DNA from 3 places in the Sporosarcina sp. Y838 genome. Region 1 is predicted to be linked to each of the others. Evidence: predicted binding sites of a transcription regulator. Region 1 holds the regulator's gene; each other region holds the start of a gene.
What was found. Region 1 encodes CtsR, which represses protease genes until heat stress. Its sites were predicted from a motif close to ATGGTCAATAAAGGTCAAACA; they were not measured.
Positions count from the first base shown of each region.

Region 2: the regulator CtsR is predicted to act here: its motif matches at 4,545-4,565, upstream of AC1TO4_RS06125 (ATP-dependent Clp protease ATP-binding subunit).
Region 3: the regulator CtsR is predicted to act here: its motif matches at 773-793, upstream of clpP (ATP-dependent Clp endopeptidase proteolytic subunit ClpP).

Region 1 covers NZ_JBXCJD010000004.1:118,582-124,449, forward strand. The annotation lists gene mcsB (protein-arginine kinase McsB) at 1-209, opposite strand, end outside; gene AC1TO4_RS07160 (UvrB/UvrC motif-containing protein) at 199-684, opposite strand; gene AC1TO4_RS07165 (CtsR family transcriptional regulator) at 786-1,256, opposite strand; gene AC1TO4_RS07170 (hypothetical protein) at 1,459-3,159, opposite strand; gene AC1TO4_RS07175 (GNAT family N-acetyltransferase) at 3,366-3,950, shown strand; gene bioB (biotin synthase BioB) at 3,986-4,990, opposite strand; gene AC1TO4_RS07185 (biotin transporter BioY) at 4,992-5,588, opposite strand; gene AC1TO4_RS07190 (histidine kinase) at 5,721-5,868, opposite strand, start outside.
Region 2 covers NZ_JBXCJD010000003.1:285,514-291,381, reverse strand. The annotation lists gene AC1TO4_RS06150 (NAD(P)-binding domain-containing protein) at 1-138, shown strand, start outside; gene AC1TO4_RS06145 (benzoate/H(+) symporter BenE family transporter) at 432-1,682, shown strand; gene AC1TO4_RS06140 (DinB family protein) at 1,934-2,428, shown strand; gene AC1TO4_RS06135 (hypothetical protein) at 2,456-2,602, shown strand; gene AC1TO4_RS06130 (gluconate:H+ symporter) at 3,042-4,379, shown strand; gene AC1TO4_RS06125 (ATP-dependent Clp protease ATP-binding subunit) at 4,608-5,868, shown strand, end outside.
Region 3 covers NZ_JBXCJD010000019.1:7,542-13,409, reverse strand. The annotation lists gene AC1TO4_RS16440 (hypothetical protein) at 165-323, opposite strand; tRNA gene AC1TO4_RS16435 (tRNA-Arg) at 611-682, opposite strand; gene clpP (ATP-dependent Clp endopeptidase proteolytic subunit ClpP) at 876-1,484, shown strand; gene AC1TO4_RS16425 (HPr family phosphocarrier protein) at 1,650-1,907, opposite strand; gene whiA (DNA-binding protein WhiA) at 1,944-2,891, opposite strand; gene AC1TO4_RS16415 (gluconeogenesis factor YvcK family protein) at 2,917-3,900, opposite strand; gene rapZ (RNase adapter RapZ) at 3,905-4,795, opposite strand; gene AC1TO4_RS16405 (NUDIX hydrolase) at 4,792-5,274, opposite strand; gene trxB (thioredoxin-disulfide reductase) at 5,482-5,868, opposite strand, start outside.

The DNA.
Region 1 (5,868 bases):
GTATACCCGTTTTCTACAGCATCAAGCAAGACGCCTGTAACCGCCCTGTCAACCGCCATGGCCTCTTCTTCCGTGATGGCGATTGGAAAACGATAGCCTGTTAAATTACGTGCAAGCCGAACCCGTGTAGACATCACGATATCTGAGTTTTCTCCATAAGCTATCATCCAGGTGGTTACCGCATTACGCATGAATTTTTCAATCGACATCGTTTTCTTCACCTCCATGGGAAAGGTGTTGCTTGAGTGTATTCGCTTCGTCACGTAATTCTGCCGCTTCTTCAAAACGTTCGGCTTCGATAGCATCTTTCATTTTGACCCGAATCTCATCAATCTTCTTTTTAACGGCATAAAGCTCATTAAAAGAAACTGGGATTTTACCCGTATGTGACGAACGTCCGTTGTGCAGTTTCCCAAAGACGTATGGAAGTCTTTCACGGAACGTGTCGTAACATGCCGCACAGCCAAATTTCCCGATATCGAGAAATTTCGGGAACGTCAAACCGCATGAAGGACATTCAGGTCCTGTCAACTGTTCCCCTCTTTTCGGCTGCTGTTCCTGAAATGATTCTGAACCGCTGAACCAGTGCGATAGGAACTGTTGGATCGACAGCGGTTCCTGGTTAGGATCAAAAATTAATGTATGTGATTGGAAAGCGCACTTCTCACATAAATGATGTTCCATGGATCCGACCACGCTTTCTTGAGTGATGCTGACGGATGCGGGCCGTTCTTTACAATTTTCACATATCATTGAAAGCCACCTCAAATCAGTTAGATTATCAATCAGTTTAGCTGCTCGTAAATGAGCGTCAAAAGCATCGCTTGCAAAATACGTGCACGTATAATATCACGTTCGGGAAGTGGCTGATGGATTGTTGTTCGATCGACAGCGGCGAGAATAAGCTTTGACTCGCGCTCAGATATAACGTCTTCCTCAATTAGTCTGTAGACGACATCCAGGGCCATTGTAAAGGAGGCTCCTGACTGGATACCCTCTAGAATATGTTCAATTAATTCTTTGCGAGAATTTGCCTGCACGCGGAATATGCGTATATAACCACCGCCACCTCGCTTAGACTCAACTGCATATCCTCTTTCCGCCGTAAAACGGGTCTTAATGACGTAGTTGATCTGCGATGGTACGCATTGGAATTTTTCAGCAACTTCATTGCGCTTAATTTCAATCGTTCCACACTGTTCCTCTTCGATTATTGCCTTCAAATATCCTTCTATAATGTCGGAAATGTTTCGCATGTCCTCACCTCTTTCCTACTGGGGGAATAAGCCGTTGACTTTGACTATCTTTGACTTGATTGTACAGGACTCTCTGTTCGCACTGCAATCGATATGCACCAAGAAGGAGGGGATTCCCTTAGCATCGGCATAGTAGGTGATCTTTTAGTCTCTAAACAAAAAAATGGAGTGCAAGGCGTATGGCCTTACACTCCTTTACCCTCTATTCCACGCTAACATTCGTCAATTCTTTGACCGGCAAGAATAGTTCTCCCGTTTCTAAATACGTTACGGCAAGTTTATCGCCTGCTTGAATATAAATGGCAAGCGGCACAGTTTCAGAAGAAACGATGAAGTTGCGTCCATCCTCCGCTAAAAATGAAATCAGTGTAAAGTCGCCAACGCGTTCTTTAAAGACACGCACGACAGTTACCGCCACCTTCGACTCTTCGGCGCCTGAACTGCCATCCACACTGCTACTTCCGCGTTGAAGAGCTGTTTTATATAACTTTAACGCTTCATTTGGCGTATTTCCGTAGACCGAAATCTCCGGATTCGATGCTGATACGATGAAGTAATTTTGTAGGAATCCATTTGAATCGAGTACCGGTGTCAACCAGCTAGCTTCTCCGTAGAAGTTATACAAGACTGGCATTTCTCCCGACCATTTCTTTTCTATGAATTTCTTTTCTATGATTTGAAGTGCTCCTTGAGAATCCATATAGGACTCTTCTAGATTACCTGTATAATATGTGGCTTTACCTGTTCTCCCGTCAGTCAACGCATAGCCTAGCATCGAATCGACGCCTTCTTTCGGGCTAGTGAAATCGGTGAAGTAATACATATGGCCATCTTCATCGAAGATTGGGCTGACATTTGCCTCTGTTCCTTCATCAGACGGTAGTTTGACGTCTTTCTTCCCAATGATTGAATTCCAGAAACCATGGATATAATTACCGAAATAGCTGTTCTGCAAACTGACAGCTTCAGGTGAAACAGCGCCATCAATATATTCTGGAACATCTTTTAGCGAATATTTCTTCACACTACCACTCTCAGGATCAACGACTACAATTCCCTTTACGTCAAAACCATTACGTGCGCTGATGAATTCACCGTATGAACGTATATAATGCGGCTTTCCTTCATCATCAATTTCGAGTTGTACATCTCCATAAAAGATGAGATTCGGCATTTTCATTCGTATATGACGCTCAACTTGCTTATGGAAGAATGACGATGGCGTGTAAGCCATTTCTGCTTCCACAAATTTAGGATTATCTGCTGAATCCGTCGCGCTCATCGTGAAATAACCCGGAGTTGTATCCGCATTTAGCCATTTAAAAAAGCCAGAAAACTCAACGGGTGCAATGTAGACGAATTTACCATCTACTTTTTGAATCTGCAGACTGCCAAGTTCATAATAACTTGTATTCGGTACTTGCCCGAACGCTTTCTTCATTTTATTTCTTGCAAATTTCGGAGGGACACTTGCTGGCGTTTTCGTTTCGTCAAAAGCTGTGATTTCAACTTTCTGGTCCATCTCAACCGCTTTGTATTTCTTATCGGCATTGAATAGCGGAGAACTTAAAATATAAACGCCAAACACAAGTGCGCCCAGGAACAAAACGCCTTTCACTTTACGATCTTTACCGCCAGCGGAAATGGCACCTAGAAGTGTAACCACTAGAAATGCAATCCAGAGCGACGTCCAGTTGCGATCCATATTAGTCATATAGTAAAACAAAAATACCAAAACAGCAGAGATAATCGCTACTGTAGCTATTGCGGCACCTCTATTGAAGGCAATCAGCGTTTGCGCATCATCTGTGACACGTTTTGTTTGACTGCTGAGGATAAAAGGTACGATTAATAAACTGAATACAACGCCCGTAATTATAGAAAATAATAGTAAGTTAAGCATAAAATACACCCTTTTCCATCTTGAAGATTTTTTGCTGATAGTTAGTATACGGGCTATCAGCAAAATAGTTTCATTTTTCGGATTGAAGTTGAAAAAAGTTTATCATTTTGAATATATGGGTAAACAGAGCAATAGAGGATTTTTCTTGCCCTTCTTTTTTCCTCGGTCTTACAATCCAGTAAATAAACCATTGGAGGCAATACATTTTGAATTGGTACGAGAAGTTAAATGAATACTTCCCCGTTGAAGAGATGAAGTCAAAGGAACATATGGACGCGTTGCTGTTGGACAAGAAAAGTGTCTACAAAAAAGACGAAGGACCACATCATGTGCTCATGTATGTTGAGTTCGAAAAATTCATCTTCGTAGATTATTTGTTTGTTTCCACACAATCACGCGGTATGGGACTTGGCGGTAAACTATTGACCATGTTAAAGTCCAAAAATAAACCGATCCTCCTAGAAGTGGAGCCAGTCGACTATGAAGATACAGATACAGCTAAAAGGCTTAAGTTTTACTCACGCGAAGCGTTCTCACATGCACAGCGCATCGGCTATAACCGCCGCTCTCTGGCTACGGGTGAAAACACAGTGCTCGAAATTTTATACTGGTCGCCTACTGATTCAGGCGAAGAAGAAATCTACAACGCAATGACTCAGACGTACGATGAAATTCACACATACAAAGATGAAACTTTTTACGGTCAAAAATACGACCCGACCGATAAAGTACTTGTTTTTCACACGAAGGACAAACGCGATATTCTTCAACCTTTCGATACATCCGAATAAAAATGGACTTCCCTTTGAAATGGGAAGTCCATTTTTTATGCCTTAATCAATTCTTTCTCCAAAGGTTCCAAATCTACTTCGAATCCTAAGTCTTCCAACATTTTACGATCCCAATCGCTTTCCTGTCCAGCCGTCGTTAAATAATCTCCGATGAAAATTGAGTTTGCTGGGTATAAACCAAACGGTTGTAGACTGCGTAAATTCACTTCTCGCCCACCTGAAATCCTAATTTCTTTTGTAGGATTGATAAACCTGAACAAACACAGTACTTTCAAGCAATAACGTGGTGTTAATTCGTCCGTACCACCAAGGGGCGTGCCATCCACGGCATGTAAAAAGTTGACTGGAATTGAATCTGCGTCCATTGCGTACAGACTACGCGCCATGGAAACGACATCTTGTTTTGTCTCACGCATACCGATAATTACACCCGAACACGGTGAAATACCCGATTCCTTCACAAGATCCACCGTATTTACACGATCCTCATATGTATGGGATGTCGTAATACTTTCATGGTGCTCAGCTGAAGTATTAATGTTGTGGTTGTAGCGGTCGACGCCGGCTTCTTTCAATCGTTTTGCCTGTTCTGGTTTCAAAAGTCCGAGACATGCACAAACGGTCATATGCTCATGTTTCGACTTAATTTCTTTCACAGAATCAATAACGATTTCAAGTTCACGATTCACAGGCCCCCTACCGCTCGCCACGATACAGTAGGTTCCCACATTCAATTCGGCCGCCCTTGTCGCACCCGCTACAATTTCTTCTTTTTTCATCATGGAATACTTTTCGATTGGCGCTGTCGAAATAATCGACTGCGCACAATACCCGCAGTTTTCCGCGCATAAGCCCGATTTCGTATTCATTATCATATTAAGTTTCACTTTATTCCCATAATACTGTTTCCGAATTGTATATGCCGCATGCAAGAGTAAGAGTAATTCCTCATCAGGACTATCCAATATGGAGAGTGCTTCCTCATCCGTTAAGACATGCCCTTCTAGAACACGTTCAGCTAAATCAGTATACTTCGTCATATTAGCGCCTCACTTTCAATACTTTATACATACGATGTCCAAACATACCGCCAAGAACTGCAAGAATTATATCTTTCGGCAATGGTGGAACCATCCATAACCACGCCACTTTGTACGTGAACGCATCTGGAGCCGCAGCCCAGAACTTATAGGCATAATACATCCAGTTCGTACCAAATAGATAGTTCACAGACATTCCAACGAGTGCAGCGATAATATATCCATGAAGCTTTCCGTTCTTCTCAACAATTTTTCCAGCAATGAATGCAACGAAAATGAAAGAGACGACAAATCCGAATGTCGGACTGATAATCGATCCAAAACCGCCTCCGAATCTTGCAAATACGGGCGCCCCCGCAAGCCCGATGAACATGTAGACCGTCATTGCCAGCGCGCCTCTGCGACTGCCAAGAATAAGTCCTGCAAGAATCGCGAAAAAGGTTTGTAATGTAATCGGTACTCCGCCAACTATAAGAAATGGTAAAAATGCTGTAATATTTGCTCCAATCATCATCAGTGCTGCGAACATGCCACTGTAGACAAGCGTTAGTGGACTCATTCCACTTTTACTGTTTGTTTTTACTGCAACTGTTGTCATAAGTACACCCCTTAAGTTTGTGTTATCCTTAATAGAATAGTAGATAACACATTATGTGTCAACCCAATATTATTAACTGTTGACACAAATCTGCATAAAAAAAGACCGACAGCATATTTGCCATCGATCGATTTAGGATTTTTCGCCTTCATCTTTTGGAAATAAAAAGTAAGAAATGACCCCACTCACAATCATCGCACCAATTATGATAGCCAAGCGCGTTAACTCGGGCACTTCCTGGTATTCTTTCGTCAACTTCATCCAGCCGAATCCGCCGACA
Region 2 (5,868 bases), on a different contig from region 1:
ATCGTGGCTTATCTGACGGGCGACTATGAATCAGCAAAGAAAGTAGAGCTGGACTTACCTGAAACAGGTGTATGCAGTGTAAACCTTGCATCAACAAAACAAGAACAATCTTGCTGTAATGCAACACCTAGTTCTTAGGGTGTTTTAATGGAAAAATGGACAAAGATGCACTTAACAAAGAGTCTACTTCTGGTAACTCTTGTTAAGTGTTTATTTGTCATTGCGATACGAACATGTAATCTTACTTTAGTATCTCCTATTATTTACAGTTATCGAAACAGGGTTTAATATCGCTGAATGCATTTTTTTAACATCTTCAAATTTTTTAGAATTGGGACTTTTCACTCTTTTTAATCAGAATACCCACAATATTCGAAAAAATGGTGTATATTACTAGGAGAAGTATTGGTAGATTTAGGGGGCTAGGGGGAATGAAGGGAAAATTTTTACTCTCAAACATTAAAGATTTACGTCAGAATCTAAATGGGAGTACGGTTAGTGCTGGCTTAGTTGCAGCAATATTTGGGTGTACGGGCCCTGCTTTGATCATCATTGGAGCTGCGACAAGTGGGGGCTTGACGTATGCTGAAACCATTAGTTGGATATTTGCTGTTTATTTTTTTAGTGGATTGCTCGGTATGTTTTTATCTATAAAGTATCGTCAGCCCATCGCAGGTGCACATTCGATTGCCGGAGCAGTATTAGTTGCAGGTGCTTTGACTCATTATTCATTCCAAGAAGCGATAGGGGCTTACCTATTTGCCCATATCCTAGTAATTATTCTCGGTGCGTCGGGCTTAATCGACAAAGTGATGAAATGGATACCGGTTCCAATTGTCATGGGTATGATTGTTGGCGTGATGATCCGTTTTTCGACGGAAATGATCACGTCGGTTACTATTTCTCCCGTACTAGCTGGTTCAGCTATTCTAGTTTTTTTACTTTCCACACGATTTATGAAAAAAATCCCGCCTGTTTTATCAGCTTTGCTTGTCGCGGTTTTGTTGGCCTTCATTACGAACGAATTTCAGATTCAGAACATCCAGAATGCATTCATTCTTCCACAGTTGATCATACCCGCATTTAGTTTTGATGCTTTACTGTCGATCGGAATTCCGCTTGCATTACTTATTATCTGTACTGAAAATGCTCAAGGGTCAGGTGTATTAATGGCTCAAGGGTACAAGCCCCCAAATAATGCGATGGCGATTTACGGTTCAATTTTTGGTGTAATCGCTTCGTTTTTCGGCGCTCATGCTATTAATGTCGCGGGACCGATGACAGCGATCTGTTCCGCTGAAGAAGTAGGGAAAAAAGAAAGTCGGTATGCTGCAGCCGTTGTATGTGGAGGATTATTCTCGGCTTTTGGACTGTTTGCGGCTGTAGTCGTTCCGCTTGTGATTGCCATGCCGGGTGTAATTATTAGTGTAATTGCTGGTCTTGCGATGCTAGGGGTACTTATGAATGCACTCAAAATAGCCTTTTCAGACAGTAAGTTTCAAATGGGTGCTTTTTTTGCCTTAATAATAGGCATGTCAGGTGTGAGTTTCTTCAATATTGGCGCACCATTATGGGCAATTATCGGAAGTTTATTCGTCTCTATTGTTGTTGAAAAAGACCATTTTGTATGGAAAGCAAAGGTAGAAAAAGTGATAGGATCGAAAGTGGAAACGACCGTTTAAACATTTGCATTCAATTGAGTATCAGGTACCTCTTTTTCAACGGCCACCCGTTTGATAGGTGGCCGTTATTTGATGCTAATGTATCAGTCACCTTTGTTAAAAGGTGTGGGATGCCGAAGTAGAATGCTGAATTCATGGCATTAAATGTGACTCTATTAAATGATGACTTGCGAAAAAATAGAAAAGCTTATAATGTAGATAAGTAAACAATAACGGAAAAGTTTTTCGGGGTAATAAAAGGAGCAAATTAAATGGTGTTGGGAAAAAATACTGTTATTCGAAAAGAGTTATTTAAAGCAATTGAACCATTGACAGATGAGCAGTTCAATAAAATACCTTCAAATGGGGGATGGTCTCCAAAACAAATCTTCGAACACCTAGCGAGAATGGAAACAGTGATTGCGACTAATATTGCCAGAGAACTTAATAACCCCGATAGTCTAAAATGTATGAAAAAACCGATAGCATTGTCTACGATTCGCTTAATGAAAGTAAAAGCCCCGGAGTATACAGCTCCGACAAAAGAGTATAAATCAAAAGTAGAAATGAAACATGAACTCTATCATTCCCGTATCTTCTTATTAGATGTGTATGAAACAAGCACAAAAGAAGTGCTCCGTGATAAATCACTCAAACATCCGATATTTGGACAAATTCCATTGAGTCAATGGTTTCTATTTGTCGGATTGCATGAAAAACGTCACTTGAAACAATTGAAAAAAACAATTGAAATGGACGTTGAGTGACTTTCATCAGCCAGGGGACGAGCATTCATGGGTTGGTCAAGTGGAGCAGTAGGTCCGGTAAGAAGAATCATTGCATTGAAGAAGAGCATCGGGAGAACTTTGCCGATGCTCTTTTGCAGTTACTCTCTTTCGATAACGGAATTCCAAGTTCATCCGCAAATTCGTAGATTGTAATTTCCTTAATTCGGAAATTATATTAGGTGAAAAAAGTTTTAGATACATAGTAAAAATGAAAAAGAGCCAAGCATGAGAAGAGGATATTTCACAGAATTGAATTTTTATTTGATATTGAAAGCACTTTCATTATATACTGAGTGAAGTAAATCGGTTTACTAAACCGATTTATCTGAAAACAGATGAGAGTTAAGAGCTTTTCTTTCAGAGAGAGGTATTTGTGGTGTTGTCTACTATTTGTGTGTAACGCTAGGCAACGCATAAATTATGCAGGATAATCCGCAAATATCGAAAGTGATGATTAATTGGTTTGGAGTAAGCGGTTACAAGGTTACTGTGCTTGACTGACCATCAATAATTAGAAATGTCAGTCCACATGCGCAAAAGCAATTCGAAGCTATTAGAACAAACTGAAAGTAGACTTGGGGGGAGAATAAAGATGGATTGGATTATAACTTATTTACCGCTTATTTGGGTAGCTCTTGGGGTAGCGTTGCTTCTTTACTTGAACATCGTGGTAAAACTGAATAGTGTACTTGCCCTTTTGATTGTTGCGATATTGGTAGGTATTTTAAACGGGTTAACATTAGATATGGTCGTCGTATCGATAAAGACAGGTTTTGGAGGAACGCTCGGAAGTTTGGCAATCATTATCGGAATGGGTGCTGTGCTTGGTAAATTAATGGTGGATTCCGGTGCTGCTCAACGGGTAGCTTCTACCTTATTGAACAAGTTTGGCGTAAAGAATGTTGAATGGGCAATTTTAATTGTTGGTGCCATTTTTGGTGTCTCAGTATTTTATGAAGTGGCGTTTATCATATTGGCACCACTTGTCATCAGTATTGCAATTGAAGCGAAAATTCCATATTTACGCTTAGGTATCACGATGGTTGCCTCGGCTACAATGGCGCATAGTATATTCCCACCACAACCTGGTCCAACTGCACTTGTTGAGGCTTATGGTGCAGACATGGGGATGGTTTACATATTGGGACTGATCGTAGTCATTCCATCAGTAATTGCAGCAGGTATTATTTTACCTAGAATGCTACGTAATTTGGATCGTCCTGTACCACCGATGTTGAAGAAGCCGAAAGAATTTGCTGAAGATGAAATGCCTGGATTTGCTGTAAGTATAATTGTACCGTTATTGCCAGCAATCATCATTACATCGGCAACGATTTTGGATTTCTTTATAGAAGAAGGAACGATGTTCTATCAAATTATTAATTTCCTTGGTAGTGCCGAAATTAGCATGATTCTCGCTGTATTGGTTGCCATTTATGTATTCGGCATACGCAGAGGTAGAACAATGCCGGAAGTTATGAATTCGTTCTCAGGTGCTATTGAAGGTATTGCGATGATTATCTTCATTGTTGGTGCTGGTGGAGCTTTCAAACAGATCATTTTGGATACAGGTATTGGTGACTTCATCGCAGGAATGATGGAAAATACAAGTGTATCGCCATTAATTATGGCCTGGGTCATTACTGCAATGTTACGTATTGCTACGGGGACGGGTGTTGTTTCTGCAATTACTGCTGCAGGTATTGTGGGTCCGCTAATTCATACATTTGATGTGAATCCTGTATTAATGGTTTTAGCAACAGCGGCAGGAAGTAATACAATTACTCACGTAAATGACGCATCCTTCTGGTTGTTTAAAGAGTACTTTAACTTATCCATTAAAGATACGTTTAAAACCTGGGGCCTGTTATTATTCACGACCTCGGTCGTTGGTCTTGGTGTTGTACTACTGCTTAGTTTGTTTATCTAATAAAAAACTGTCATTCAAGTCCACGGTAATGGATTTGGTTGACAGTTTTTTTATTTTAAGATCATGTGGCTAAGCTGATTTTACGAGTAGTCTTCATTAAAAATATTCAAGGATATGCAAGCAAGTTTCTTGAAAGTCAAAAAAGGTCAGTGTATAATAAGTCCATAGATCAAATATGGTCAAAGTCAGGAACGATAGATAAATGAAAAATTGAGGGAGGAATAGAATATGAAATGTCAACATTGTGATAAAAACGAAGCGACGATGAGTTTGAGATTTCAAGTAAATCAGCAAGGTATGCACATTAATATGTGTCATCCATGCTTTCAAGAAATTCAAGGTCAATTACAAGCAGGTAAGATGCCGTCATTTAGCAATAATGCGAATCCCTTTTCCCAAGCTAACGGCGGCCAACAGGCAAGAACTCAAACAAAGCAAACACAAGAAGGTCACGGTAACGGTTTGTTAGACCAACTTGGTAAAAATATATCAAATGATGCAAGAAATGGACTGATTGATCCAGTCATCGGACGCGATCAAGAAGTGAAACGCGTCATTGAAACGTTAAATAGAAGAAATAAAAACAACCCAGTGCTAATTGGTGAGCCTGGAGTTGGTAAAACAGCAATCGCCGAAGGGCTCGCAGTAAAAATCCATGAAGGCGATGTACCGGTGAAACTAAAGAATAAAGAAGTGTACTTACTAGATGTTGCTTCACTTGTTACCAATACAGGCATTCGTGGTCAGTTTGAAGAGCGGATGAAACAACTCATTGAAGAACTTCAAGCCCGGACAGATGTTATTTTATTCATCGATGAAATTCACCTGCTCGTTGGTGCGGGTTCAACAGAAGGATCGCAAATGGATGCCGGTAATATTTTGAAGCCAGCCTTAGCACGGGGAGGCTTGCAACTCATCGGGGCAACGACATTGAAAGAATATCGTCAAATCGAAAAAGATGCCGCACTTGAACGTCGGTTCCAACCGATTATCGTCAAGGAACCATCGGCAGAAGATACGATTAAAATCTTAAGTGGAATAAAAGGACGTTACGAAAACTTCCATGAAGTACACTATACAGATGAAGCGATTCAAGCATTTGTCACCTTATCACAACGTTATATTCAAGACCGCTTTTTACCGGACAAAGCGATTGATTTGATGGATGAAGTCGGGTCACGTTTAAACCTTGCACACGTCATCCCTAATTCGGATTCAGATTCACTTGGAGTGCGTCTGGGCGAAATCATTCAAGAAAAAGAACAAGCAGCAGAATTGGAAGACTATGAAAAAGCGGCAAATTTACGTTATGAAGAAATTCAATTACGTAAACAATTGGAAGAAGCGAAACAAAATGGGGAAGCTAAAAAAATAGAAGTTTCTGTTGCAGATATTGAGTTAATTGTCGAAGAGAAAACAGGAATACCTGTGACAAAACTACAAGCGGCAGAACAGGTGAAAATGAAAGGTCTTCAGGAAAATCTCAATA
Region 3 (5,868 bases), on a different contig from region 1:
CGATATTCTGACGATTGAATAATAAGGATAACCGAAAAGGGCTACGCTTGATGGCGCGGCTCTTTTTATGTCGTGCGATATCCGCATGGCTAAACGAAAAAAGCCTGTACTTGATTGCACTAGGCTTTCCGCTCTTTATATATGAATCCATTTAATGTCGTACCTTATTCTTTCGCTAACTTTTTTGCGTGCGTGTCGTAATACTCTACCACCACATCCACTTCGACTTCCGGCTCTACGTCCGGTGTAAATAGCCATATGACAAATAATACGCCAAACGTGCCACCCCATACCACTACCCAACGCTTGTACCACATTTTCAATAAAATAACCCCCAATGAAATTTTATTTTGGCACTATTCTGATTATACACACTTACAAATATTTCCGCTATAGCGAAAAAACTGTATTTATAGGGGATTTGGGCGGCCGGGTTTTCGACTGCTCGCCCAATCGCTTTATTGACTTCCGCTAATAGCGACGCGTTCACTGTTTTCAGACAACGAAAAAACCCCCATTCAAAATACGTATTTTCTACGTAAATGAAAGGAGGTTAGCGGAGGTCGCGTAGTGCTTGCGACCAATAACGTTGTTGCAACGTCACTTTAAATGCCCTCGGCGAGAATCGAACTCACATCTTAAGCTTCGGAGGCTCACGTGCTATCCGTTGCACCACGAGGGCGTTGCCTTATTATATAATGTTGTGTTGTAATAGACAAGACTAAGTATACTAGTGCGGCAACACGATTGCAATGCTTATTTTAAAGCGTTATATTTGACCTTCGTTGACCATACTATGTATGATAAAGTTACAGTTGAAACGATATCTAGTTTCAATAGACCTACAATCTATCCACCTTGAAGGAGGAAATGGAATGAATCTAATACCTACAGTAATTGAACAGACTAGCCGTGGTGAACGTGCTTACGACATCTATTCCCGTCTATTGAAAGACCGTATTATCATGCTCGGAAGTGGAATCGATGACAACGTTGCGAACTCTATCGTTGCTCAACTTCTATTCCTAGAAGCTGAAGATCCAGATAAGGACATTTCCATTTATATTAACAGTCCTGGAGGAAGCGTTACAGCTGGAATGGCAATCTTTGATACGATGCAATTCATCAAACCTGACATTCAAACAATCTGCATAGGAATGGCTGCATCAATGGGATCGTTCCTACTCGCTGCCGGTACTAAAGGTAAACGCTATGCGCTTCCTAATGCTGAAGTTATGATCCACCAACCACTTGGAGGGGCACAAGGACAAGCAACAGAAATTGAAATTGCTGCTAAGCATATCTTATTCATTCGCGAAAAACTGAACTTGATTCTTTCAGAGCGTACTGGGCAACCGGTCGAAGTTATCGCGAAGGATACGGATCGCGACAACTTCATGACAGCTGAACGTGCAAAAGAATATGGCTTAATTGACCATATTATTACACGCAGTGATATGAAAGACGCACCTAAAACAAAATAATTAGTTAGAAAGCCGATTTTCCATTTTTGGAGAATCGGCTTTTTTATTTACTTAACTGGTGATTTCACGGTGAGACACGAATCTTCTTCCCGATACCAAAGCTTTTTTCTGAAAAGAAAAAAACCGCTTCTACATGTCTTCAGACAGCAGTAACGGCGAGTTATATCAATTTTCGTTTCCAACCAGATTGACAAGTGATTCTAAAGCTTGTTCTTCGTCATTTCCTTCTGCAATTAGTGTTACGCTTGTTCCTCGTGCAATGGCAAGACTCATAATCCCCATTATACTTTTCGCATTCACTTGGCGTTCGTCTTTTTTCAAAAATATATCCGCCATAAAGCGATTTGCCTCTTGAACAAAAAGGGCTGCTTGCCGTGCTTGTAACCCCGTTTTCATCTTCACTTCAACTGTTCTTTCTGCCATGACAGTATCTACTCCTCTCTTGGTCCGACATCGGATTCACCGACTGCCGAGTCCACCACTGCGAAGGTTTTCCGCAATTTCTTCTATTTTTCTTAAACGATGGTTTACACCTGACTTGCTTACCATTCCGCCCGTAACTAATTCTCCGAGCTCTTTTAAAGTGATGTCCTGATTGTCCACCCGAAGTCTTGCGATTTCCTGTAGTCTTTCAGGTAGTTCCGCAAGGCCGATTGTTCTTTCGATGAACTTTATATTTTCAACTTGGCGCTGTGCAGCTCCTATCGTTTTGTTCATATTCGCTGTTTCACAATTCACAAGACGATTCACACTGTTCCGCATATCCCGTATAATCCGTACATCTTCAAACTTCATTAAGGAAACATGCGCACCGACAATACTTAGAAAATCCGATATTTTTTCGGCTTCCTTTAAATAAGCGATATATCCTTTTTTACGTTCAATGGATTTTGCATTCAAATGGTATTTGTTCATCAGATCGACTAGGTCTTCACTGTGTTCTTTATAGATTGAAAAGATTTCAAGATGATAGGAAGACGTTTCCGGATTATTAACGGAACCACCTGCTAGAAAAGCACCTCGTAAATAAGCGCGTTGACAGCATCTCTTTTTCACCAATTCCTTTGCAACCTCATTTTTGAATTGAAACGTACCCGTCAAGATGTAAAGATCTTCAAGAAGATCTTTCGCACCGTTTCGAATTCGACAAATATAAACATTATTCTTTTTCAAACGCATTTTTTTTCGGACGAGCAGTTCCACTTTATATGGATACAACCTTTTCAAATTCGAATAAAGCCGTCTGGCTATAGCGGCATTTTCAGTTTGCACATCTAGACTCAACTGCTTATTGGAAAAGGATAGTGCCCCATTCATCCTGATGAATGCTGCGACTTCTGCTTTTGTACAACAATCATCTGCTTCTATCTGTGTCATTTCTTTCTTTGTTTCTGATGCAAAAGACATGATTCTTCCCCTTTCTCGGCGACAATCAGGTCTGTTCCGTTTTTATCCCATTTTCCATATAATCGATAAGCCATTTAGCAACCTTTTCAGAGTCATGTATTATATTCCCCTCATAGAGTAGGCCGATGTCTTTTACTACAATATTCGGGACAAGTCGTTGCAACGATTCAATGTCATTTTCGACAGGCCAAGGTGGTCCAGTCAATTTCTTGCCTTGTTGCAACGATGGAAGTGCTGTGCCATTTAATAATACTGTATCAATAAATGCTTCGCCTGCATGATCATACAGTGCCTGGACATGCTCTGAGGCTGTATAGCGATAGGTCTCACCTGCTTGCGTTGCCAAGTTACTAATGTATACCTTTTTCGCTTTACACCCCAATACTGCTTTACGTATCGCCTGAACAAGTAATGTCGGTAAGATACTCGTATATAAGCTGCCCGGACCAATAATGATAAGATCAGCCGCTTTAATTGCCTCAATAGTTTCAGGTAACGGTTCAACTTCTTGAGGTGATAGATATACCCTTCGAATTTTCCGTTCGTATACAGGTATTTTCGATTCGCCTGTCACGATTGTACCGTCTTCAAGTTCTGCATGCAATGTGATTCGCTGATTTGCAGCAGGCAATACTTTCCCTTTTATGTTAAGTACCCGACTCATTTGCTCAACAGCACGGGCGAAGTCACCAGTGATATCCGTCATTGCGGCCAACATTAGATTCCCAAGGGAATGGCCTTTTAAATCTTCTGATATTGAGAAGCGATACTCGAACATTTCCTCAATAAGTGGTTCAACATCTGAAAGCGCTGCCATTACTTTCCGGATATCGCCTGGAGGTGGGATATCGTATTCATCCAAAAGCCTGCCCGAACTCCCGCCATCATCAGCGACAGTGACGACCGCCGTTAAATCGACAGGATGATATTTCAATCCGCGTAATAACGTTGACAATCCGGTTCCGCCACCGAAGACCACCACTTTTTTTATATGCTTCGATTTCGGCATAGCGTCAATCCTTTCTTTTTTCAATATCCCTATGCGTAATGAGTGTCCGATACTCCTCTTTGAACCGTGTTCCGAAAAACTCGGCGAGTGTGACAGAACGGTGCTGCCCCCCGGTACAACCGAATGCAATGACAACTTGTGATTTTCCTTCATTTTTATATTGTGGGATCAGAAACTTAAATAAATCTGTCAATTTTTCAATTAGCATCTGTGTATCGTTCCACTTCAGTACATAGTCGTAGACTTCTTTCTCTAGACCGGTTTTCGGTTTTAAGTCCTCGATATAAAAGGGATTTGGTAGGAAACGTACATCAAACACGACATCTGCATCAATCGGCATTCCGTGCTTAAAGCCGAATGACAGGAAATTCAATGTAAAACCTAAATCTTCCTTAGAGGAGAATTCAGACATGATTTTTTCCCGTAATTCTCTAGGCTTTAATCCTGTCGTATTGAATATTGAACGAGCACGTCCTTTCATCTCAGTCAATAGTAGCCGTTCCTTTTTAATACCGGTTAATGGTAATCCACCTTCCGATAGCGGATGCGAGCGTCTTGACTCTTTATAACGTCGGACTAGCGTTTCGTCGTTGGCATCGAGGAATAAGATTCGGGAAGATACGCCTTTCATCTTCAATAAATTATCTAGTGCACCGATGAGCGAATCAAAGAGATCGCCTCCCCGCGTATCCATAACAGCGGCTATCCGTTTCATACGATTCTCCGATTTCATCATCAAATCCAGAAACATAACAAGCAGCTCTGGCGGTAAATTATCGATACAATAGAACCCCAGATCTTCGAAACTCTGCACGGCTACTGTTTTACCGGCACCTGACATTCCCGTTATGATAACTATTTCAACATCGCTGTTTGGCTTCCCAATTTCGGTCATTTCCCATCACCTTCCACAGAATTCTGGATTACTTCTTTTAATAGTTTAAATTCTTCGGTGTAAAAGAACGTCCCGTATTGTATACCCTGCTTGGAAACCGCATATAGCAAATTTGTGCGGTCTCCTTCCGCCATGGGAAGCGTCTGAAGGCTTTCAACAGAATGCCACTCAAGCACGCCTTCAGTGGTTGTTTCAAAAAGTTTACCACTGAAATCAGTTGCAATGAACGTATAAAGCATCCATTCATTTTTCACGTGTTCCCCCGTATCATCAGTAATCACCATCGTATAAACGCCTTTTAAGTATGGGTTAACCGGCTTTGCACCCGTCTCCTCGGTAAATTCCCTGACTGCCGTTTCGTAAATCGACTCACCGGGATCCATCTTTCCTCCTGGGGCCACGTACCAGCCACGGCGCGGTTTTTTCAACAATAATACACGATTGTCTTTAATGACAAGTAAGTTTACTATTCTCTGCATTTGACTATCCCCACTTTTTTAATCTGCATAATACTATTATACAACGTACCATTGGAAAACGACAAAAAAAGAAGGCTAACTACCGGATTGAACCGGCAGACAGCCTAATTTAAGCTTGCTATATCAAAAGGGGGTCAATTGATACTTTTACTATACCCCTTTGATGTTGCATTACTGTTACAGTCAGGTTAAGGTTTCATTAAAAAGTTATGCTTCTGCGCCTAACTTTTCCATTAATTCCTCGACATATTTCTGTACAGCCTGTGCAGCGATACTGCCGTCTCCTGTAGCCGTTACAACCTGCCTCAATAACTTCTCACGCACATCACCTGCAGCATAAATACCTGGTACAGATGTCTCCATGATTTCGTTCGTAGCGATATAACCATTTTCGTCTAGAATTCCAAGTTTAGCAAAAGGAGCTGTTAACGGATCCATTCCGATATAGACAAACATGCCATCCGTTTCAAATTCTCTTTCAGAATTATCGATTGTTGAAACAAGTGTCACGGAACCGACTTTTCCTCCATTACTGTTAACTTCTTTGACAGAAGAATTCCAGATAAATTCAATCTTATCATTTGCAAATGCACG